DNA from 2 places in the Streptococcus sp. KHUD_013 genome. Region 2 is predicted to be linked to the other one. Evidence: predicted binding sites of a transcription regulator. Region 2 holds the regulator's gene; the other holds the start of a gene.
What was found. Region 2 encodes HrcA, which represses chaperone genes, less so after heat shock. Its sites were predicted from a motif close to TTAGCACTCNNNNNNNNNGAGTGCTAA; they were not measured.

Region 1 (12,296 bases), 560 kb from region 2:
TGGTCAGATGCGGATTGGCGTGACCTACATGACCATGAACAATGAATTCTATCAAACACTTAATGCAGAAATTGAACGAGTGACTGACGAAAAAGGGGACTTGCTTCTAGTTCGTAATCCAGAGTTAGACGAAGAAAAACAAAGTCAACAGATTGATTATTTTCGTCAACAAAAGGTCAATGTGATTGTGATTAATCCTGTAAAAGGAGATAGCCCTAAAATCATTGCTTCCTTAAAGAGAGCCCAGCAGGCAGGGATTAAAATCATTGCAGTGGACAGTCAGCTCAGCCATTTCACGGTAGATGCCAGTGTGGTGTCGGATAATTACCAAGCAGGGGTCTTGGTAGCCCAGCGCTTGATGAAGCAGAAAAAAGAGGCGAAAATCCTCCTCTTAGAGCATAAGGGGACGATATCGGCAGAGCAACGGATTCAAGGGTTCTTAGATACGATTCAGTCGGAACCTGCCTATCAGATTGTTGGGAGAGAAGAGACTCGTGGGCAAACGGAATTGGCCCTGCCAGCTGTTTCCCAGGTCATTCAGGACGGTCTTGCATTTGATGCTGTCGTGGCCTTAAATGATCGGGCAGCCATCGGAGCTTTAGCAGCGATTAAGGAAAATCAATTAGCTATGCCGATTTCTATTTATGGAATCGATGGCTCTCCGGATATGAAGGTTTTGCTTTCGACGACGGATGATATTGAAGGGACAGTTGCTCAATCTCCTCTTAAAATGGGAAGACAGGTGATGCAAGTGATTGAGTGCATGAGGACAGGTAAATCCTACAAGGAGCAATATAAGATCCCAGTAGAGATGATTGATAAGGATAATGTTGACCGATACGATGTCAACGGGTGGCAGTAATGACCAAGCTCCGCGGCATTCGTTATAGTTTGATTTTCTTAAAAATCATTAATTTCATCGCCATTTTATTTAGCAGTTCGCTCTACCTACATGCGACCAATTACATCATTGCCAAGGGGCAAGGGTATCAATTATTGGAGCAATTAAGAGCAATACCGAGTTCACCAGCTCAGAATTTTTGGATCTCCATTCTTCTCTTTGGAGGGATTCTTCTCATTACCTTTTATCGGATGCGTCAAGGGACACAGGAGTGGTCAGTTTTTGACAAATGGAATATTCTAGAAATACTGCTGATGCTAGGTGTCATGATGGCCCTCAGCTTCTCCTACAATGGGATCATCCTCTTGGTATTTGCTGATATCTTTTACGGTTCCAAAGAGTTTAGTAGTTCCAAAGATAGGCGCTACTGGTTTGCCTTTATCCTTCTGAGTTTTATAGTCCTCCTTGTGACCAATTATGACATTCTTTCTCTAGTTGTGCAATTGCCTTCGCTAGATGCCTATATTGCCTTCTATCCTTCATCGATTCGGATGCTCATCCTATTCGCTAAAAATGCGCTAGCTTCTTTAAATATGGTTGTCTTTATTATTTCTCTTCTCTTTTACATTTTATCGGTAGTGGCAGAGCACCATCGGATTGAAAAAGAGTTAGAAATGGTTTCGCAGGTTAATACGGAATTAAATAGCTACATGGCCCTTTCGGAAAAGATTGCGGAGGATCGGGAGCGCAAGCGAATAGCACGGGAAATTCATGATACTCTGGGCCATGCCTTGACGGGTATTTCTGCAGGGATTGATGCAGTTGGGGTTTTGATTGATATTGACCCTGGTCGTGCCAAGACCCAGCTTCAATCGGTCTCTACGGTGGTACGAGATGGAATCAAGGACGTCCGGGGCTCTTTGAACAAGCTTCGGCCAGGTGCCTTGGAGGACCATACCTTGAGGGATGCGGTTTTGAAATTGGTTCACGAATACCAAGCTATTTCCAACTTACAAGTCGAGCTAACCTATGACTGGGATGATGTAGATCTGGATGTCATGGTGGAGGACACCGTCTTTCGAGTGATTCAGGAGTCCATGACCAATTCTGTCCGCCACGGTCATGCGACTCACATGCAGATTTCCTTTTTGCTGGAAGATGCCTATGTCATGATTCTCAAAGATAATGGGGTCGGCTTTGACCAACTACAGGTCGGCTATGGCTTGAAACAAATGCGAGAGCGGGTCTCTATCTTGGGAGGAAGGATAGAATTTGCCAATCGAAATGGATTTTATACACGAATTGAATTGCCCAAAGAAAAAGGAGGAAAGATCTTATGATCAAAGTAATGATTGCGGATGACCAAGCACTGATTCGCGAGTCGCTCCAAATTATTTTGTCTGCCCATCAAGATATTCAGGTGACTTCTGCAGTGGCGGACGGTCACGAAGTGCTAGAGCGAATCCCCCAAGATCGACCAGATGTCGTATTGATGGATATTCGTATGCCCAAGATAGATGGTGTGATGGCAACAAAAGAAGTCAAGGAACGCTTCCCTGAGGTTAAAATCATCATTCTGACCACCTTTGACGATGATGATTTCATCTTTCGTGCTTTGAAATATGGAGCTTCAGGGTATTTGCTTAAAGGGGCTTCAACAGAGGAGCTCTACCAAGCCATTCAAATTGTTTATCATGGGGGAGCCATGATAAACCCTAATATTGCTAGTAAGGTTTTTCAGATTTTTTCTCAGATGGCTCAGAGCAATTACACAATCTCCGTTTCTGAAGAATATGTGAGCGACTTATCCCTGACTGAATGGCGGATCATCCAGCAGGTTGGTTTTGGGGAGTCTAATAAGGAAATCGCAGCCAAACTTTTCCTGTCTGAGGGAACGATTCGGAATTACCTGTCAACAATTTTGTCTAAGTTGAACCTGCGAGATCGGACCCAGCTAGCTAGTTGGTCTGTTCAAAAAGGTGTGACCACTAAGGATTTTGGAACAGAAAGTGATGGCCGATGAAGAAAAAACGTAAGATACGAGGTACCAGATTTTTTCTAGGGATCTTCTTGCTTCTTCTGCTTGCTGGAGGGATTTGGTGGCGGCGTCAGCCAAGGATTGTCCGTTTGGGGGTCTACGCAGGATCTAGCTGGGATGTACCCACCCAAACAGAAGAAAAAGTCTTGGACCAAGCGATTGCTCGTTTTGAAAAAACGCATCCAGGGGTAAAGATTGTCTATGAAAGCGGGATTCCGAAGAATAAGTATGCGAACTGGTTAGCCAATCAGATCCTCCATGGACAGGAGCCAGATCTCTATATGGTATCCAGTACAGAGTTGCCAGTGTTAGCGGCGCGTGGGGCGGTGGAAGATTTGACCCCCTTGATGGAAAAACAGGTCGATCCTTCTCATTTTTATCCAGTTGCTCTAGAAGCCGGCAAGTACAAGAATCGTCAATATGCCCTCCCATTTGAGAGCAATCCTGTTTTGATGTGTGTCAATAAGGATTTATTGGAAAAGGAAGGGATTGCTATTCCGAAAGAGGGGTGGACCTTGGAGGAATTTTATGCTATTTGTCAAAAAGTGACGAAGGATACGGATGGAGATGGGGAGCTAGATCAGTTTGGAAGTACAGATTATACTTGGCGAGAGGCCTTGGCAGCCTACGGGGGACAGCTGTTCCGCCAGGATAACATTAGTCTGACGAGTAAAGAAATGAAGCGCTCGCTCTATTTTGTCGAAAAACTTGAAGCTCTTCATGGGAACTTCAATGTCACTTCCAAGGATTTTGATGAAGGAAAGGTCGCTTTTTATCCGATGACCTTGGCCCAGTACAGAACTTATAAACCATATCCCTATCATGTTGCCAAATATTCAAATTTCACTTGGACCTGTATCCCTATGCCCGGGGCTTCTGGATCAACTCCGTCAACCTTAGTGGATACGTCCTTGTTTGCTCTGTCTTCTCGGGCCAGTGCTAGCAAGGAGGCCAAGGAATTCATGGAATTTTTGACCCAGGACCAGCAGGTCCAGCAGGACCTCTTCCGGCAGTCGCAGGGGACCTCTGTCCTCCCTTCGGTGGTCAATAGTTCGGAAAGTCGGGACCTTCTTAAAGCGGATGATTTCGGGTCCGACTCCCTGACGAATCGGACCCTGGACCGAATTATGAAAAAAGCTGTCCTAAGCACTCCTGGGAACCTGCCAACTGATATCTGGGATCGATTGGACTATCTCATTCATAATGCCCTTAAAGCAAAAGATATTGATAATCAATTGCCTCAAATTCAAAAGATTATTGAGGAAATGCTTCGTGAGAAGTTTCGTTAAGAAGAACTAGGCATCTGTCAAGTGACAGATGTCATTTTTTTATTGACAGATGTCAACTTTTCTTTGTGACAAATGACAATAGTAAAACGCTTTCAAAAGCAATACAATAAGGTCATCATAAAGGAGGCGAAAGGATGAAGTATCTGGTATTAGTCAGTCATGGTGGACTGGCAGAAGGTCTGAAAAGTTCACTGGCAATGTTTGCTGGGGATAAGATAGATCAGGTGATTGCGGTCGGACTGAAAGAAGGCAAATCGGTAGATGATTTTGCTCATGATTTTCGTCAGGCTCTAGCACCTTTGGCAGATGAGGACTCTGTCTTAGTTCTAGCGGACATTGTAGGTGGAAGTCCTTTGACAACAGCTGCAACGGTGCTAGAGGAGCAAGGAAAGCTGTCTAGAGCCTTGATCTTAGGTGGAATGAACTTGACCATGGCGCTGACAGCAGTTGTGATGAAGGACATGATGGAGGGGGCAGACTTAGTCCAAGTGATTTTATCCGAAGCTTCCACTGCCTTACAAGAATTTGCCCTTGCTTCAGTAGAGGGTGATGATGAAGAAGACGATGATATTTAATTTAGGGAGGTTAGAAAATGGTAGTATCATTTGTACGCATTGATGACCGTATGATCCACGGTCAAACAGTAACTCGATGGGCTAAAGAAAAGCCTTGTGATGGCTTAATCGCCGTCAACGACGCAGCAGCTTCCAATAAGGTCTTGATCCAAGCCTATAAAGGGGCTTCAGATAAGAAAACCTTTGTTTGGACCAAGGAAGCTTTCAAGGAAAAATCTGCAAAAGTAACGGAATCAGAAACTCGCTATTTCTTGATTACCAAGAACCCCATCGATATGAAAGAAATTTTGGTCGACCAAGGATTTGTTCCAGGGGATGTCAAAGAAATCATTGTCGGTCCTGCAAATGACCGTCCGGGTGCTGTGAAATTGGGGAACAACCAATCCATCACCCAGGAAGAAGCAGAAGCTATTGAAGCTATTCAGGCTGCTGGTTACAAGGTAAAATTCCAGTTGTTACCAGATGTGTCGATTGGTTACTGGGATGATTTTAAATCAAAATTCGGATTCTAGAAAGGGGAGCACATTCTAGCTCTTCGTCACTAAACTATATTTACAAACAAAAGGAGCGTTTGTTATGACAATTTCATGGATTCAAGCAATCTTGCTTGGTATTTTCGCCAGCTTGTCTTCAATGCCTGGTATGGGTGGTTCCAGTATCGGGAACTATACACTTGGTCGTCCCCTGGTCGGAGGTTTGATTTCAGGGTTGATCCTTGGAGATGTGACAACCGGTATCATGGTCGGGGTTGCCCTTCAGGTCGTATACATCGCCTTGGTTACTCCTGGTGGAACTGTATCTGCCGATGTGCGGGCTATTTCTTATATTGGAATTCCTCTTTCTATCTTATTTGTTCATGCTAACAATATTACTGGTGAGGCAGCAATTGCAGCAGCAGCAGCCCCAATCGGTGCAGCCGTTGGGACTATCGGTACCGTTCTTTTCTACGGTACTGCGACAATGAATTTGCTTTGGCAACACATCGGTTGGAAAGCCGTTGAAGAAGGAAACTTCAAAAAACTCTACGCAGTTGACTGGGTTTACCCTTGGATCTCTCATTTCCTCTTCTCTTTCCTTCCAACAATGATTATCACCAAATTCGGTGAAAACATGGTGGATTTGATGAAACAATACCTTCCGATGGATGGTTACTGGATGAAAGCCCTCTTTACAGTCGGTGCCCTTCTTCCATGTGTCGGTATTGCCATCCTCTTGAAGCAAATCGTTACAGAAGTGAGAGACTTCATTCCATTCTTTGTTGGATTTACTTTGGCAAAATCTCTTGGCTTGAACTTGGTAGCGAGTGCGGTAGTTTCATTGATTTTTGCGGTGATCTACTATGAACTTGAAGTGATTAAAACAATGAAAGTCGTCCCTGCTGGAGCAAATGACTTTGACGATGATGAGGAGGATATCTAAGATGGCTGATAAAAAGAAAATTTCAAAGAAAACGCTAACCAAAGCATTCCATCATTGGTATTATGGTCACTTGACCTGTTTCTCTCAAGAACACATGCAAACCTTTGGGTATTTGACTTCTATGCTTCCAATCGTGGAAGAAATGTATGATTCTAAAGAAGAACAAAAAGAAGCTATGCAAACCTATACAGCCTTCTTTAATACCGAACCCCAACTAGGATCACTGGTTGTAGGGATTACAGCTGGTTTGGAAGAAGCTCGTGCCAATGGGGAAGCAGTAGATGGCGAAACCATCAACGGGATGCGTGCTGGTCTGATGGGACCAATCGCTGGAATTGGTGACTCCTTGGTTGTTGGGACTTTAATCCCTGTACTTCTCGGTATTGCCCTTGGTCTTTCTAAAGGTGGAAACATTGCAGGGGCTCTCTTCTACATCGTCGTTTGGAACCTCTTGGTATACTTGGGAATGCGTTTCGCTTTCTTCAAAGGTTATCACTTAGGGGACAAGGCGGTTGAATTCCTTGTAGGACCAAAAGGACAAGCCCTTCGCAAAGCGATCAGTGTAGTCGGTGGTATGGTCATCGGTGCCGTAGCAGCGACTTGGGTCTCTGTTACAACAGCCCTCGAATTTAAAAATGCTGACGGAGAGGCCTTCCTCAAAATCCAAGAAAAGATTGATGGTGTTTATCCAGGTCTCTTAACTGCTGCCTTTATCACTCTTTGCTGGTGGCTCATGGCGAAGAAGAAAGTCTCACCAAACAAGGTGATGCTTCTCTTGGTCATCATCGCCTTGGCTGGGGTAGCTCTTGGAATCTTTGATCCAGGTCTCAAATACTAAGAGGAAACTGGAAACAGTTTATTGCAACCGGAGCATTGAGAATGAAGTACGTGACCTCCTTTACGAATACTTCATTCTCAATTTTTATTGAAGGAGGCATCTATGCACACCAGACAAGAATTAATAAAAGGGTATGAGACAGAAATTCGCTACCAACGGCATATGTTGGAAAACTTGGGGCGTTGGTTTAGTGTGCTCTTTCTCATGGCTAGTATCGGTGGGCTGCTGATTTATTTCTTTCACAAGACTTCCCTACTATTTTTGATCTTAGGTAGCTTGATCGCCCTGTTCGGGATCGTGGGGATGTTGGTAGTGGGATATGGGATGTATCGTGGTCGAGCCAACCTACAAAAAGTTGTCCAAGCTTACCAAGAAAAACTAGATCTGGTTGGCTAGAAATCGAAAACACTTCGAAAAGATTGAGGTGTTTTTTTCTTGACTATTTTTGACCAAGTGATACAATAGAAACATGAGTTAGCACTCGATATCAAAGAGTGCTAAAATACAGAAATGGAGGAACGATATGTTAAAACCATTAGGAGACCGCGTGGTCTTGAAAGTAGAAGAAAAAGAACAAACAGTCGGTGGCTTTGTCATCGCAAAAGCAAGTCAAGCTGAAACCAAAACAGCAGAAGTCATCGCTGTAGGTGAGGGGGTTCGAACCCTCAGTGGTGAGTTGGTAGCTCCAAGCGTCAAAGTTGGTGATACTGTCTTAGTGGAAAATCATGCAGGCGTTGAAGTGAAAGACGGCGATGAGAAGTACACGATTGTTGGGACTGCAAGTATTCTTGCCATTGTTGAAGCTTAAAGAATCAGAAAGGAGAAAGATGTATGTCAAAAGAAATTAAATTTTCATCAGATGCTCGTGCAGCCATGGTCCGTGGGGTTGATATCCTAGCAGATACTGTTAAGGTGACCTTGGGACCTAAAGGCCGTAATGTGGTTCTTGAAAAATCATTTGGGTCACCATTGATTACCAATGATGGGGTGACCATCGCAAAAGAAATCGAATTGGAAGACCACTTCGAAAATATGGGTGCCAAATTGGTATCAGAAGTTGCTTCTAAAACCAACGATATTGCTGGAGACGGAACAACGACTGCGACTGTCTTGACGCAAGCCATCGTCCGTGAAGGGATCAAGAACGTTACAGCGGGTGCGAATCCAATCGGTATCCGTCGTGGGATTGAAGCAGCGGTTGCGACTGCTGTTGAAGCCTTGAAAGATAATGCGATTCCGGTTGCCAATAAAGAGGCTATCGCCCAGGTTGCGGCTGTCTCTTCTCGCTCTGAAAAGGTCGGTGAGTACATCTCAGAAGCCATGGAAAAAGTGGGCAACGACGGAGTGATCACGATTGAAGAATCTCGTGGAATGGAAACAGAGTTAGAAGTCGTTGAAGGGATGCAGTTTGATCGTGGTTACCTCTCTCAATACATGGTCACTGATAATGAAAAAATGGTGGCAGACCTTGAAAATCCTTATATTTTGATCACCGATAAGAAGGTATCAAATATCCAGGAAATCCTTCCCCTGCTTGAAAGTATCCTACAAAGCAATCGTCCGCTCTTGATTATTGCGGATGATGTGGATGGCGAAGCTCTCCCAACTCTTGTCTTGAACAAGATTCGTGGAACTTTCAATGTCGTAGCTGTTAAGGCACCAGGATTCGGTGACCGTCGCAAAGCCATGCTGGAAGACATCGCTATCTTGACAGGGGGAACTGTTATCACAGAAGATCTCGGTCTTGAGTTAAAAGATGCGACCATCGAAGCGCTTGGGCAAGCAAGTAAAGTGACAGTAGATAAAGACAGCACAGTCATCGTAGAAGGTGCAGGTAATCCTGAAGCTATTGCTAACCGTGTGGCCGTGATTAAATCACAAATTGAAACAACCACTTCAGAATTTGACCGTGAAAAATTGCAAGAACGCTTGGCCAAATTGTCTGGTGGCGTTGCAGTGATTAAGGTCGGAGCTGCAACCGAAACAGAATTGAAGGAAATGAAACTCCGTATCGAAGATGCCCTCAATGCGACACGTGCAGCGGTTGAAGAAGGAATTGTTGCCGGTGGTGGTACGGCCCTTGCCAACGTTATTTCTGCAGTGGCAACCCTTGAATTGGAAGGGGATGAAGCGACAGGACGCAACATCGTGCTTCGCGCCTTGGAAGAACCTGTACGCCAAATTGCCCACAATGCAGGCTATGAAGGATCAATTGTCATTGATCGCTTGAAACATGCAGAAGTCGGAACAGGCTTTAATGCTGCAACAGGTGAGTGGGTCAACATGATTGAAGCAGGAATTATCGACCCAGTGAAGGTGAGTCGTTCAGCTCTTCAAAATGCCGCTTCTGTAGCGAGCCTTATCTTGACGACCGAAGCAGTGGTAGCCAACAAACCAGAACCAACTCCAGCTGCACCAGCTATGGATCCAAGCATGATGGGTGGAATGATGTAACCTGCTTATCCCAATGGGTGCTGAAGCACCTCATTAGGATACGGCAAGCACCATGATGCCTTGCCTAAGCATCTTACTAAGAAAACAAAGAAGGCATTATCGACCTTCTTTATTTTCTGTCGTAACTTGTGTGTTTGATTGAGGCTTCGCCTCTATTCATTTGGGTCAGGCAGAATGCATTTATATATATATATTGCAATTGCTTGTGAAGTGCAATTATTGAAATTTATTTTTCTGCAAATTAAGCTTTAACGACTAGGTTAAAAAACTGCGATTGGATGAAAAAAAACAAAGTGTGATTGAATTGTCGATTTTCTTTAAATGTAGTGATATCAGTGCGTTCTTTTCAATTGAACAAACATCTATAGAAATTTTCTTTTTTAGTGATCCATCCGTTTTATATTTGGAACAAAAATGCAATACAAATTCCTTTATTTTGTAACAAAGATAGGTTAAACTATATTAAGTAGAAAAGTTCTACATCAGAGCAAGGGAGGAAAACTTCCCACATACATGTCTAAAGACAAAAACTTGATCGAATAAATTGAAACTTTTTGATCCTTAATTTTTATCGACCTTTTTCATATTAAAAATGTTTCATACTACCTTGCTAAAAGCTCCTCCAGATTTTTCTGGGGGAGTTTTTTTGTATTTCATAAACATTTCACATTTCTCCTCTATAATGAAAGCAACAAATGATGAAAGCGTCCACACTGTATCGCTGTGGACCTTGAAATGGAGGGTAAGATCATGCTCTTACAACAGGCAATCGCCTATATTTCTCGAAAAAGAACGAGGAATCTGGTCCTCTTTCTGATTCTCCTCTTGATCCTCTCTTGCTTGTATTTCTGTTTTTCACTGATGCAAGTGGGAGGAAAACTGGAGGACCACATCAAACAGTCGGCGGGGACCAGTTTTGCTCTGACCAGTAAACAAGGGGATAAGCCCTTTGCTCTGAAGGAAGCTGAAAAGGTGCGGCAACTGGACGGGGTGGGATCCATGGTTCCTCAATATGAAAGTCCCGTTCGTATTCTTGGTAAAGAAGCGGTGACGGGACAGCAGTCGGTAGAAAGGGATGATCTGGGACAGGAAGCCAAGCAAGCACTAGGCGCTGTCTTCACCCAGAAGACAGACCAGCATCTGGATTTCCGAAGTGGCAGTTTCCAATTGGTGCAAGGCAAGCACTTATCCGATAAAGCGAGCGGACAGATCTTGATCCACGAAGAGTTGGCTAAGAAGAACAAGCTAAAGGTCGGAGATCAGTTAACCTTATCCAGTTTTCAGATGGGAGAGACTCCTGCCAAAGAGCAAACCTTTGAAATCGTTGGGATCTTTTCAGGTAAGAAACAGGAAAAATTCACAGGAATGACCTCTGATCTGAGTGAAAACCAAGTCTACCTTCCTTATGAGGATGCGACCAAGCTCTTAGGTCTCAGTCAGCAAGAAGTGACCCAGGTTACCTTTGGCGTTAAAGATCCTGAGAAAATTGATGCTCTCTTGAAGCAAGTCAAAAGCTTGGATCTGGATTGGCAATCTCTCCGCTTGGTCGAAGATCGCAAGGCCTTTGACCAGATGAAGGAATCCTCTCAGACCCTAGAAGGCCTGGTACGGATCATGATGATCGTCCTCCTGGTGACGGGAGCAGGTGCCCTATCGCTCTTACTGAGTCTCTGGACACGGGAGCGGATCCATGAAATCGGGGTTCTCTTATCCATTGGAAAGAGCAAGGGACGGATCTTTGGACAGTTCCTCTTGGAAGTGGTGCTGGTATCCTTACTGGCAGTGATTCCGGCCTTTCTCATCGGGCGGATGGTTAGCCAACGTTTCTTAGAACAATTTGTCGGAGAGACGGGACAACAGCAAACCCTTGACCTACTTCATCAGATCCCTCAAGGCCTTTCCTTAGGAATCGCCTATGCTAGCCTCTTGGGCTTGATCCTTCTGTCGCTCGGTGCAACCACCAGCTTGATCTGGCGCAAGACACCAAAAGAAATATTAACAAAAATGAGTTAAGGAGAAATGACACATATGTTAGAACTCAAAAATGTAGCCTATAGTTACCAAAGCTATAGTGAAGATATCCTCTCAAATGTGAACTATCAGTTCGAAAATGGGACATTTTACAGTATTATTGGCCAGTCAGGAACTGGGAAATCAACCCTCCTCTCCCTCTTGGCTGGTTTGGACAATCCCAAGAAGGGGCAGGTTCTCTTTGATGGGGAGGATATCCAGACCAAAGGATCTAGCTACCACCGCAAGCACCATGTTTCCCTGGTTTTTCAGAATTACAATCTGATCGATTATTTGACACCACTTGAAAATGTCCGCCTAGTCAACAAACAAGCTGGGAAAGAGATTCTCTTGGAATTGGGGCTGGACGAAACGCAAATCAAACGCAATGTCCTCCAACTATCTGGAGGGCAACAGCAACGGGTGGCCATTGCACGTGCGCTCGTTTCAGAAGCGCCTGTCATCTTGGCAGATGAGCCAACAGGAAACCTAGACGAACAAACAGCAGGTGATATCATTGCAATTTTGAAGAAGTTGGCCAAGGAACGCCAAAAATGTGTCATCGTCGTCACCCACAGCAAGGAAGTGGCAGAGGCCTCCGATGTGGTCTTGGAATTGAGTCGCCGTAGCCTCGTTGAGAAGAGCAAGTAAGGAGGGAATGCTATGTTGCGAAATGCTTTTGCTTATATCACACGTAAATGGCCCAAGTCTCTCTTGCTCTTTGCCATCATTCTCCTCATGGGGACCTTGAGCTTGATCGGACTCTCCATGAAGGGGGCGACCCAAAAAGCTTCATCAGAAAGTCTAGGCTCCATCACCAATAGCTTCTCGA
Region 2 (12,296 bases):
AGAATACGAAAATGGACGTTTCTCGATCCAAACCATCGGAGATGAGTCTTATCGCAAGCTGGGTGCTAACTGGTTAGCAACCCACTCAGAAGAACTTGATGTAAAAAAATAAGATACCTTATATAAAAAGATAACAATTGCAGGAGGATAAAAATGGCAAAGACAAAATTGTATATTGCCCGTCATGGAAAAACCATGTTTAATACCATTGGTCGTGCCCAAGGTTGGTCTGATAGCCCCTTGACGGAAGCTGGTGAACGAGGGATTCATGAATTGGGGATTGGGCTACGCCAAGCTGGTATTCCGTTTCAACAAGCTGTTTCCAGTGACTCGGGTCGAACCATTCAAACCATGGGAATTGTGTTAGAAGAATTAGGCTTGACTGGTAAAATTCCTTATCGCTATGATAAGCGTATTCGTGAATGGTGTTTTGGAAGCTTTGATGGAGCCTACGACGGGGAACTCTTTATGGGGGTTCTGCCACGTGTCTTTCGAGTCGATGATTTCCATCATTTAAGCTTGATGGAGTTAGCTGAAGGAATTGTCGAAGTGGATACAGCAGGCTGGGCGGAGTCCTGGGAAACTCTTCGAGATCGAATTTTGGATGGCTTTACGGCGATTGCCAAGGATGTCGAGTCTCAAGGTGGTGGCAACGCCATCGTGGTCAGTCATGGGATGACGATCAGTACCTTGATTTACCTGATTGATCCAAAAGCCTTCAAAGAATTGGTCTTGGACAATGGTAGTGTGACAGTTATTGAGTATGAGGATGGCCAATTTAAACTTGAAGCCGTTGGCGATCTGTCTTATCGTAAAGTTGGTGCACAGGAGTTAGAGGGAGAACATGAGTAAGTATCAGCGTGCAAAGAAAAAGAAAACAGGCTGGATTTGGTTTTTCTGCCTACTTCTGCTCCTTGTAGGTTCAGGAGTGGCTGTCTTCTATTTGAAACCTGAGTGGGTGCAATCACTTGCTTTTTGGGAACAAAAAACTGTACAGACAGCTCCGAAAAAGGTTGAAAAGAAGAAACAGGAGAAAAAGGAAGAAAAACCGAAGACAGACCTTCCGCAAGTTTCTAGCAAGGATTGGAACCTAGTCTTGGTCAACCGGGACAACAAGTTGGCTGAGCTGAATCCTCAGTTAGTCGACGTTGAAGAAATCAAGGTGGATAGTCGGATCGCAGAACAAACTAAGCAATTTTTAGCGGCGGCAAGGGCCATTGCTCCTGAGGAGTCCTTGATTTCCGGTTATCGAAGTGTAGAGGAGCAAACAGAACTTTTTAATGAGCGGATAGCTCAATTAGAAGCTACTGGGCTTCCTCATGAAGAGGCAGAACGTCAAGCACAAACACAAGTACAGGTCCCAGGGGCTAGTGAGCACCAGACAGGCCTTGCGATTGATATGAGTGCCCCAAATGGGCTATCCGAAGAGGTAGTGCAACAAATTATTGCCTTGGCGCCACAATATGGGTTTGTTCTCCGTTATCCAGAAGGGAAAAATGCGATCACGGGTGTGGACTATGAAAACTGGCACTTCCGCTACGTCGGTGTAGAAAATGCCCAGTATATGGTCAAGCACCAACTGGTCTTAGAAGAATATATTCAAAAGCTGAAAGAAGCAGGTTTATAGTTTTTTTGGCCTAGTATCGGTCTTAAGAATGATTTTTAGCACTCTTTAAAAAAGAGTGCTAATTTTTTGGATTTTTTTCTTGACTTTCTTTTGAGAGGGTGTATAATAGAATCATGGTTTAGCACTTGAGTGTTTAGAGTGCTAAAAATGAAAGAGAGGTGAGGTCATGGTTACAGAACGTCAAAATGAGATTTTAAATCTTGTCGTCGATATCTTTACCAAGACCCACGAACCGGTCGGTTCAAAAGCACTACAAGATGTCATTCAATCCAGTAGTGCGACCATCCGAAACGACATGGCTGCTCTCGAAAAGCAAGGGTTGCTAGAGAAAGCCCATACTTCGAGTGGCCGCATGCCTAGTCGAGCTGGTTTCCAATATTTCGTTCAGAACTCGCTCGATCTAGAGTTGATTGATGAACAAGATGTCTACCAGGTGGTGAAGGCCTTTGATTTCGAAGCCTTTAAGTTAGACGATATCTTGGATGCTACGGCCAAGTTACTAGCCCAGATGACGGGCTACACCGCAGTGATTCAGGATGTGGAGCCGACACGGCAGCGCTTGACGGGTTTTGAGATTGTTCCATTATCCAACCATGATGCCTTAGCAGTTCTGACCTTGGATGAATCAAAGCCTGTCACCGTACAGTTTGCTATTCCAAAGAATTTCTTAACCAGTGACTTGGAAATCTTCCATCAGCTGGTTCAAGAACGCTTCATTGGAAATACGGTCTTGGATATCCACTACCGCTTACGGACGGAGATTCCACAGATTGTACAGCGCTATTTCAAGACGACAGACAATGTCGTGGATCTATTCGATTACGTCTTCTCGCAACTGTTTCAAGAACTGGTCTTTGTAGAAGGAAAGGTTTCATCTTTGAGTTATGCCGATCTTCAGACCTATCAGTTCTTAGATAATCCCCAACACGTAGCCTTGGAGTTACGAGGAGGAATGCCGGAAGACCAAATGACCCAGATCCTGGTTGCGGAATCCCAAGAGAAGGCCTTGAAAAATGTGACGGTGATTAGTCACAAGTTCCTGGTTCCTTATCGTGGGATGGCCCTCATGCATGTGATTGGTCCCGTAGAGATGGATTACAGGCGGGTGATTAGTCTGGTCAATGTTATCGGCCGAGTGTTGGTCATGAAGTTGACGGATTACTACCGTTACCTCAACAGCAACCATTATGAAGTAAATTAAGACCAAATGAAAGGGGTGTATGCCTTGACAGAAGATATCAAAAAAGAAGACGTGAAAGAAGAGGAAGTTGCCGAGACAACTGAAGAAGTTGTAGAGGAAAGCAACCAACCTTCTGAGTTAGAAGAAGCACAAGCGCGTGCCGAGGAATTTGAAAACAAATACCTTCGTGCTCATGCAGAAATGCAAAACATTCAGCGCCGTGCCAATGAAGAACGTCAGCAATTACAAAAATACCGTAGCCAAGATTTGGCAAAAGCGATCTTACCATCACTAGACAACCTCGAACGTGCCCTCGCCGTCGAAGGATTGACAGATGATGTGAAGAAGGGCTTGGAAATGGTCCAAGAAAGTTTGGTACATGCTCTGAAAGAAGAAGGAATTGAAGAAATTGCAGCAGACGGAGAATTTGACCATAACTACCACATGGCTATCCAAACCTTGCCTGCAGATAATGAACATCCAGCAGACACTATCGCACAAGTCTTCCAAAAAGGCTACAAACTCCATGACCGCATCCTGCGCCCAGCCATGGTAGTTGTCTACAATTAGGCTAGAAAACTTAAAAAATCTTGTCCGAAACGACACTAAACTATGAAAGAAAGATAAGATGCAAGCCGGAGGCTTGCAAGGAAGATATTTCCCGCCGTGGTGAAAGTTTCAGTAGCTTGTGCTACTGAAACAGGGGATTTTTGAGACAGTAGGCTTAAAAATAAGTGATGAAATCCCGAAGGGAGTTGCTCACGTCCCCACCACTTAAGGGAAATATCAAAAAAAGAAGAAAAATCAACAAGGAGAAAAACATATGTCTAAAATTATCGGTATTGACTTAGGTACAACAAACTCAGCAGTAGCAGTTCTTGAAGGAACTGAATCAAAAATCATCGCGAACCCAGAAGGAAATCGCACAACTCCATCTGTAGTGTCATTCAAAAACGGTGAAATCATCGTTGGTGACGCTGCAAAACGTCAAGCAGTGACAAACCCAGATACAGTCATCTCTATCAAATCTAAGATGGGGACTTCTGAAAAGGTTTCTGCTAACGGTAAAGAATACACTCCACAAGAAATCTCAGCAATGATCCTTCAATACTTGAAAGGTTACGCTGAAGAATACCTTGGTGAAAAAGTAACGAAGGCTGTTATTACAGTTCCAGCTTACTTTAACGATGCTCAACGTCAAGCAACTAAAGACGCTGGTAAAATCGCTGGTCTTGAAGTAGAACGTATCGTCAACGAACCAACTGCAGCAGCTCTTGCTTATGGTTTGGACAAGACTGACAAAGAAGAAAAAATCTTGGTATTTGACCTTGGTGGTGGTACATTCGACGTATCTATCCTTGAACTCGGTGATGGTGTCTTTGATGTATTGGCAACTGCAGGGGACAACAAACTCGGTGGTGACGACTTTGACCAAAAAATCATTGACCACTTGGTAGCAGAATTCAAGAAAGAAAACGGCATTGACTTGTCAACAGACAAGATGGCTCTTCAACGTTTGAAAGACGCAGCTGAAAAAGCTAAGAAAGACCTTTCTGGTGTGACTTCAACTCAAATCAGCTTGCCATTCATCACTGCTGGTGAGGCTGGACCTCTTCACTTGGAAATGACTTTGACTCGTGCGAAATTTGATGATTTGACTCGTGACCTTGTAGAACGTACAAAAGTTCCAGTTCGCCAAGCCCTTTCAGATGCAGGTTTGAGCTTGTCAGAAATCGATGAAGTGATCCTTGTTGGTGGTTCAACTCGTATCCCTGCCGTTGTAGAAGCTGTTAAAGCTGAAACTGGTAAAGAACCAAACAAATCAGTAAACCCTGATGAAGTAGTTGCTATGGGTGCTGCGATCCAAGGTGGTGTGATCACTGGTGATGTGAAAGATGTTGTCCTTCTTGACGTAACACCATTGTCACTTGGTATCGAAACAATGGGTGGTGTCTTCACAAAACTCATCGAGCGCAACACAACAATTCCTACATCTAAATCACAAGTCTTCTCAACTGCAGCAGATAACCAACCAGCCGTTGATATCCACGTTCTTCAAGGTGAACGCCCTATGGCAGCAGATAACAAGACTCTTGGACGTTTCCAATTGACTGATATCCCAGCTGCACCTCGTGGTATCCCTCAAATCGAAGTAACATTTGATATCGACAAGAACGGTATCGTATCTGTTAAGGCAAAAGATCTTGGAACTCAAAAAGAACAAACAATTGTTATCCAATCAAACTCAGGTTTGACTGACGAAGAAATCGACCGCATGATGAAAGATGCAGAAGCAAACGCTGAAGCAGATAAGAAACGTAAAGAAGAAGTTGACCTTCGTAACGAAGTAGACCAAGCAATCTTTGCGACTGAAAAGACAATCAAAGAAACTGAAGGTAAAGGCTTCGATGCAGAACGTGATGCTGCCCAAGCTGCCCTCGATGAGCTTAAGAAAGCCCAAGAAGACAACAACTTGGACGAAATGAAAGCAAAACTTGAAGCATTGAACGAAAAAGCTCAAGGACTTGCCGTTAAACTCTACGAACAAGCCGCAGCAGCGCAACAAGCCCAAGCAGGAGCAGAAGGCGCACAAGCAACAGGAAACGCAGGCGATGACGTCGTAGACGGAGAGTTTACTGAAAAGTAAAACAATCCAGTGGATTGTTTTAGCGGAACCTCCTGAAATAAAGAAAGGTTCCGAGATTTTAGGATTCCTTTAATCCGAAACTCAATTCAGCATTACTAGTTTGATTTTTAAAACTTAAACTAGTAAGTATAGGAAGAAATCCAGAGGTTGCAACTCAGCCTCTGTTTTTCGGTAAAATAGAGGATGTTGCGTATGAAAAAAGTACTTTGTATCATTTATCCTAATTTTTCTCTTTATGAGATAACCGCTTTAACAAGTACTTTAGCTCTGTCTTTTGACGTCACGATTGATTATGTCGCTTCAGATCATTCGATAGTGGTCTCTGAGGATGGTTTGCCCTGTCAACCGACCAAAACACTAGATCAGATCCGTATAGAAGAGTATTCTTGTGTGATTTTGCCAGGAATGGTAAACATAGGACCTGCCCTACAGGATGAGAAATTGATTTCGTTCTTGAGGAACCTTGGTGAGCAAGATATCCTCATTGCCGCCATTTCTTCAGCGCCTCTTTTATTGGCGAAAGCAGGCTTGTTGAAGGATACGAAATTTACAGGTGGAATTTGGCAAAACTTCTTTGACTATTTTGAATTTCTTCCACGTGAAAATTTCCAACCGAAAGTTCTTGTGCAAGATAAACAAATCATTACGGCTATTGGTTTTGCGCATCAAGAGTTTGCAAGGAAAGTGATTCTAAGTTTAGGGTTGGCAGAGAATACGGATAACTATTTTAAAGAACAGAACGAGTACGCTGAAGAGGATTTGATATTTACTCTATCAGACCAAGAATTTGAACAAGTGAAGCGAAGTATAGAAAATATCCTCTAAAGATTTACTTATAAATTATAGAAAGGAACAAAGAGTGTTCGGGGAATTGAACCCGAGCGGAAAGCTTGGAAATTAGATAAACCGCCTAAGAAATCAGGATTTCTTGTCGGTTTCCTAAATTTCAGTCGCTTTCTGTTCGCTCTTAGTATCTTGTATGAACAATACTGAATTTTATGACCGTTTGGGCGTTTCAAAGAATGCGTCTCAGGATGAGATCAAGAAAGCCTATCGGAAATTATCTAAAAAATATCACCCAGATATCAACAAGGAGCCTGGTGCTGAGGAAAAGTACAAGGAAGTTCAAGAAGCTTATGAGACTTTGAGCGACGAACAAAAGCGGGCAGCCTATGACCAATACGGTGCTGCAGGAGCCAACGGTGGTTTTGGCGGCTTTGGTGGTGGAGCTGGTGGTTTCGGTGGTTTTGATGGCACTGGCTTTGGTGGCTTTGAAGACATTTTCTCAAGCTTCTTTGGAGGTGGTGGTGCGAGCCGTAATCCGAATGCTCCACGTCAGGGAGATGATCTTCAGTACCGCGTAAACCTCAAGTTTGAAGAAGCCATCTTTGGAACTGAGAAGGAAGTGAAGTACCATCGGGAAGCCAGCTGTCGGACATGTGATGGCACTGGAGCTAAACCAGGAACAAGCCCAGTAACTTGTGGACGCTGTCATGGTTCTGGGGTTATCAATGTGGATACGCAAACCCCGCTTGGGATGATGCGCCGTCAAATCACCTGTGATGTCTGTCATGGACGTGGTAAAGAAATTAAAGATCCTTGTACAACCTGTCATGGGACTGGTCACGAGAAGCAAGCTCACAGTGTCAATGTGAAAATCCCTGCTGGGGTCGAAACTGGGCAACAAATCCGCCTCTCTGGTCAAGGAGAAGCTGGCTTTAATGGAGGGCCATACGGAGATCTCTATGTGGTGGTCAACGTTGAGCCGAGCGACAAATTCGAGCGTGATGGATCAACCATCTACTATAAATTGAACTTGAACGTTGTTCAGGCTGCTCTTGGGGATACGGTCCATGTTCCAACAGTTCACGGCGATGTTGACTTGGTCATTCCTGAAGGAACCCAGACAGGTAAGAAATTCCGCCTTCGCGGAAAAGGTGCTCCGAGCTTACGTGGTGGTGCCGTGGGAGACCAATATGTATCTGTTAATGTGGTGACACCAACAGGTCTAAATGACAAGCAAAAAGAAGCCCTTCGTGCATTTGCGGAAGCAAGTGATTTGAAGGTCAACCCAAAGAAAAAAGGCTTCTTTGATAAGGTTAAAGATGCCTTGGATGATTTATAAAATAAAAGAAGATTTGGTTTTTCCAATCTTCTTTTTTTATCAAGAAAAACACCTCCGAAACCAAAGGCTTCAGAGGTGTGGCAAAAGAATCAAATTAAACAAGACCTTGGGCAATCATCGCATTTGCGACATTTTCAAAGGCTGCGATATTAGCACCCGCAAGGTAATCTTTACCAAGACCGTAGGTTTCTGCAGTTGTTTTAGCAGTGTTGAAGATGTTGGTCATGATGTCTTTCAAGCGTCCATCCACTTCTTCACGTGTCCATGAAAGGCGGAGGCTGTTTTGGCTCATTTCAAGAGCAGATACAGCAACCCCACCAGCATTGGCAGCTTTAGCAGGTCCGTAAAGGATGCCGTTTTCTTTGTAGACTTTGATCGCATCAAGGTCGCTAGGCATGTTGGCTCCTTCAGAAACAACTTTTACCCCTTGAGCAACCAAGCGTTTAGCAGCTTCACCGTTGATCTCGTTTTGAGTTGCACATGGAAGAGCGATATCATAGTTACCAGCGTAAGTCCATACAGATCCTTCGTAGTAAGTAGCAGTTGGTTTTTCTGCAGCATACTCAGTCAAACGAGCACGACGTTTTTCTTTGACGTCTGTCAGAAGGTCAAAGTCAATACCGTTTTCGTCGATCACGTAACCGTTTGAGTCAGATACAGAGATAACAGTTGCACCAAGTTCAGTTGCTTTTTGAAGAGCGTATTGGGCAACGTTACCAGAACCTGAGATCACGACTTTCTTACCAGCAAAGCTGTCGCCATAGGCTTTGAGCATTTCCTCCGTATAGTAAACCAAACCATAACCAGTTGCTTCTGGACGGATCAAGCTACCCCCGAAACCAAGAGGTTTACCAGTCAAGACACCAGCATCAAATTGGCGAAGGCGTTTGTATTGACCGTAAAGGTAACCAATCTCACGTCCACCAACCCCGATATCACCAGCTGGGACATCAAGAGAAGGACCGATGTGTTTTTGCAATTCAGTCATGAAGCTTTGGCAGAAACGCATCACTTCAGCATCTGTTTTCCCTTTAGGATCGAAGTCAGATCCACCTTTACCACCACCGATAGGAAGACCAGTCAAAACGTTTTTAAAGATTTGTTCGAAGCCGAGGAATTTCAAGATCCCTTGGTTTACAGTTGGGTGGAAACGAAGTCCGCCTTTGTAAGGACCGACAGCTGAGTTGAATTGAACACGGTAACCACGGTTAACTTGAACTTTTCCGTCACGGTCAACCCAAGGAACACGGAAGCTAATCACGCGCTCAGGCTCAGTGATACGTGCCAAGATGTTTTCTTCGATGTATTCTGGATGTTTTTCAAATACAGGTTCCAAAGTGCTGAAGAACTCTTCAACAGCTTGAAGGAATTCCGCTTCATGGCCGTTGCGAGCTTTTACGGTTTCGAAAGTGCTTTGGATATATTCTTTTGCAGTTGTCATCATGTTTCTCCTTTTTTCATTGAAACGAATTCCAGCAGGTTAGCGAACTTACTGGTATATGGAGGCACTGCTGAAAGCAATGTCATGTTTTATTACGTCGATAATTATAGCAGACTTTTTTTGACTTGTAAAGAAAAAAGTTGAATTTTCTGAAAATTTTCACAACTGCCTATGAAGTGGGAAAAAATGGATGCGAAAGGACGATAGGATTGGAAAAATGTCTGATTTTTCCCCTCTATATAGAAAATAAAAGGATAACGTTTAAGGTGATTTTTTCTATTTCCGTACGTTTCTTGCTCTTTTTTGGTTTTCTAGTCATGAATCCTCCTTTTCGTGCTATAATGGCTGTAAGAATTCATTTCAAGGAGAAGAAGATGGTATCGACAAAGACGCAAATTGCTGGTTTTGAATTTGATAACTGCCTGATGAATGCGGCAGGTGTGGCCTGTATGACCACTGAGGAATTAGAGGAAGTGAAGAATTCGGCTGCTGGGACCTTTGTGACCAAGACAGCTACCTTGGAGATCCGTGCTGGAAATCCAGAGCCACGCTACCAAGATGTCCCACTTGGCTCGATCAATTCGATGGGGCTACCTAACCAAGGCTTGGACTATTATTTGAATTACCTATTGGAGTTGCAAGAAACGGATCCTGACCGGACTTTCTTCCTATCTCTTGTCGGTATGTCTCCTGAGGAAACCCATACCATCTTGAAAAAGGTGCAAGAAAGTGATTTTAAAGGTTTGACTGAATTGAACCTTTCCTGCCCCAATGTCCCAGGGAAACCTCAGATCGCCTATGATTTTGAGACGACAGATCGGATCTTGTCAGAGGTCTTTGCCTATTTCACCAAACCTCTTGGCATCAAGTTGCCACCTTATTTTGATATCGTTCATTTTGACCAAGCAGCAGCAATCTTTAACAAATATCCGCTCAAGTTTGTCAACTGTGTCAACTCAATCGGTAATGGACTTTACATCGAGGATGAATCCGTGGTGATCCGTCCTAAGAACGGATTTGGTGGGATTGGTGGCGAATACATCAAACCAACTGCTCTGGCTAATGTCCATGCCTTTTACCAACGGTTAAATCCAGAAATTCAGATTGTGGGGACTGGGGGCGTCTTGACTGGTCGCGATGCCTTTGAACATATCCTTTGTGGCGCGAGTATGGTACAAATCGGAACCACGCTTCATAAAGAAGGAGTGGGGGCTTTTGAACGCATTACTGCGGAGCTTAAAGCTATCATGGAAGAAAAAGGCTACCAAAGCCTGGAAGATTTCCGTGGGAAACTGCACTACATTGACTAATCTTTCGAGAAGAACTTCCTCAAGTGGAAACTTGGGGAAGTTTTTTATGAGAGTGGGACAGAAATCGGTAATTCGTTAGAATTCGATTTCGTCGTCCCACCTCCGCACAGTTGAGTAGGGCTGTAAAAGCTGATGAAATCAGCGTAGTAGAGTCCACTCAACCACTGCGTCTTGCTCGACAATCTAGAAACAATTGAGAGGCTAGGACTTTTGTCCCAGCCTCATTCTGTTCCTAGTTTTAGAGATTTTCCATTTTTATAGAGAGAAAAAGGTGTACAATGGAGGTGAAAAGGAAGGTGATTTCGATGGGAGAAAGGGATGTGATTCAAGAGGCGAGGACGAAGATCGAAACTCTCCAAACAGCCTTTTCTAGGGAATGCAAAGCCAGTCCTGATGCCTTTCGATTTAAAGAAAATCTAGATCAGATGTTGAAAGTTTTATTGAAGGCTAGGCAGGTAGACAACCGCCTGTTGATCGAGTTGGAAAAGTTTTATCAGACCGCCAGTCTATTGATTGGTCTGGGTGGGCTAGCATTGAACGAAGAAGCTTTTCAAGCTTGGCGAGCTTATGATCACTGGCATTACGAGGTTGTGAAGTCTCAGTTACAGGTCTACGGACTGACGGTGGTTCTTTAATCTTGGTAATGATGTTTAGGAACATCAGATGATTGAGAGGAGGTGTGGGACATGTCTCTCATGCATGATTTTTTCCATCAGTTTTTAGTATCTCTACGGAATCTTGGTTTCTCGCTCTTTTTCTTATTTGAAAAATAAGTGGGAATGCCTTTATCCCTTTTACTAGTATAGTAGAAGGGATTTTTGATGCAGAATCCTTGAAAATCTGAGGCTCTTGGATTATGATGGAGCTAATAGATGTTAAGCGTTCCTCTTAGGGAATGCAGGAAGCGAGGAAAAAAGATGGCAGAGATTTATCTAGCAGGTGGCTGTTTTTGGGGCTTAGAGGAGTATTTCTCTCGGATCCCCGGTATAGAAAAGACGACGGTGGGCTATGCCAATGGCCAGGTAGAAACGACCAATTACCAATTGATCAAGGAAACGGATCACGCAGAGACCGTACAAGTCGTCTATGATCCAGACAAGATTACTCTACGAGCGATTCTGCTCTACTTTTTCCGTGTGATTGATCCCTTGTCCATTAACAAACAGGGAAATGATCGAGGCCGCCAATACCGAACCGGTGTTTATTACCTAGATGAGGCAGATCGTCAGGTGATCGCCCACCTGTTTGCGGAGCAAGAAGAGCAACTGGGGCGCAAGATTGCGGTGGAGTTAGAGCCCTTGCGTCACTACATCCTGGCTGAGGACTACCACCAAGACTACCTCAAGAAGAATCCTGGGGGTTATTGCCATATCGATGTGACGGATGCAGCCCAACCCTTGATTGATCCGGCAGCTTATCAGAAGCCAGATCAAGAAACCTTAAAAGCGAAACTGACAGCAGAGCAGTACCAAGTCACTCAGGAGAGTGCGACGGAACGCCCGTTCCACAATGTCTATGATCAGACCTTTGAAGAGGGCATCTATGTGGATATTACGACTGGGGAGCCTCTCTTCTTTGCCAAGGATAAGTTTGCGTCTGGCTGTGGCTGGCCAAGTTTCTCCCGTCCCATTGCCAAAGATGTCGTCCACTATTACCAGGATCATAGCCACGGAATGGAGCGGATCGAAGTTCGTTCCCGCTCAGGCAATGCCCATCTAGGACATGTCTTCACCGATGGACCAAAAGACCAAGGTGGCCTACGCTATTGTATCAATTCAGCCTCTCTGCGCTTTATTCCAAAAGAGGAAATGGAGCAAGAAGGTTATGGTTATTTGTTAAAGGCTTTGAAATAAGAGGGCCTTTCTAGTAGATCGAAAAACGGAGTTTATGATGAAAAATAGAAATTTGTGGTTAACAATTTTTTCACTTTCGGCTATGGTAACTCTGATTGGATTAGGATTTACTG

Region 1: a site for HrcA is predicted at 7,475-7,501, ahead of groES (co-chaperone GroES). Genes of this name have one in related genera too.

Annotation. Positions count from the first base shown of each region.
Region 1 covers NZ_CP186264.1:1,758,737-1,771,032, reverse strand. Annotated here, with positions in the region: gene ACOXXR_RS08495 (substrate-binding domain-containing protein) at 1-862, shown strand, start outside; gene ACOXXR_RS08490 (sensor histidine kinase) at 862-2,181, shown strand; gene ACOXXR_RS08485 (response regulator transcription factor) at 2,178-2,864, shown strand; gene ACOXXR_RS08480 (ABC transporter substrate-binding protein) at 2,861-4,168, shown strand; gene ACOXXR_RS08475 (PTS sugar transporter subunit IIA) at 4,303-4,743, shown strand; gene ACOXXR_RS08470 (PTS system mannose/fructose/N-acetylgalactosamine-transporter subunit IIB) at 4,761-5,255, shown strand; gene ACOXXR_RS08465 (PTS mannose/fructose/sorbose/N-acetylgalactosamine transporter subunit IIC) at 5,320-6,162, shown strand; gene ACOXXR_RS08460 (PTS system mannose/fructose/sorbose family transporter subunit IID) at 6,146-7,000, shown strand; gene ACOXXR_RS08455 (hypothetical protein) at 7,103-7,396, shown strand; gene groES (co-chaperone GroES) at 7,524-7,808, shown strand; gene groL (chaperonin GroEL) at 7,832-9,454, shown strand; gene ACOXXR_RS08440 (ABC transporter permease) at 10,205-11,467, shown strand; gene ACOXXR_RS08435 (ABC transporter ATP-binding protein) at 11,483-12,115, shown strand; gene ACOXXR_RS08430 (ABC transporter permease) at 12,128-12,296, shown strand, end outside.
Region 2 covers NZ_CP186264.1:333,133-345,428, forward strand. Annotated here, with positions in the region: gene ACOXXR_RS01520 (histidine phosphatase family protein) at 1-112, shown strand, start outside; gene ACOXXR_RS01525 (histidine phosphatase family protein) at 154-852, shown strand; gene ACOXXR_RS01530 (M15 family metallopeptidase) at 845-1,627, shown strand; gene hrcA (heat-inducible transcriptional repressor HrcA) at 1,794-2,828, shown strand; gene grpE (nucleotide exchange factor GrpE) at 2,853-3,377, shown strand; gene dnaK (molecular chaperone DnaK) at 3,631-5,454, shown strand; gene ACOXXR_RS01550 (DJ-1/PfpI family protein) at 5,647-6,279, shown strand; gene dnaJ (molecular chaperone DnaJ) at 6,434-7,579, shown strand; gene gdhA (NADP-specific glutamate dehydrogenase) at 7,674-9,020, opposite strand; gene ACOXXR_RS01565 (dihydroorotate oxidase) at 9,395-10,330, shown strand; gene ACOXXR_RS01570 (helicase BlpT) at 10,609-10,965, shown strand; gene msrB (peptide-methionine (R)-S-oxide reductase MsrB) at 11,248-12,183, shown strand; gene ACOXXR_RS01580 (hypothetical protein) at 12,221-12,296, shown strand, end outside.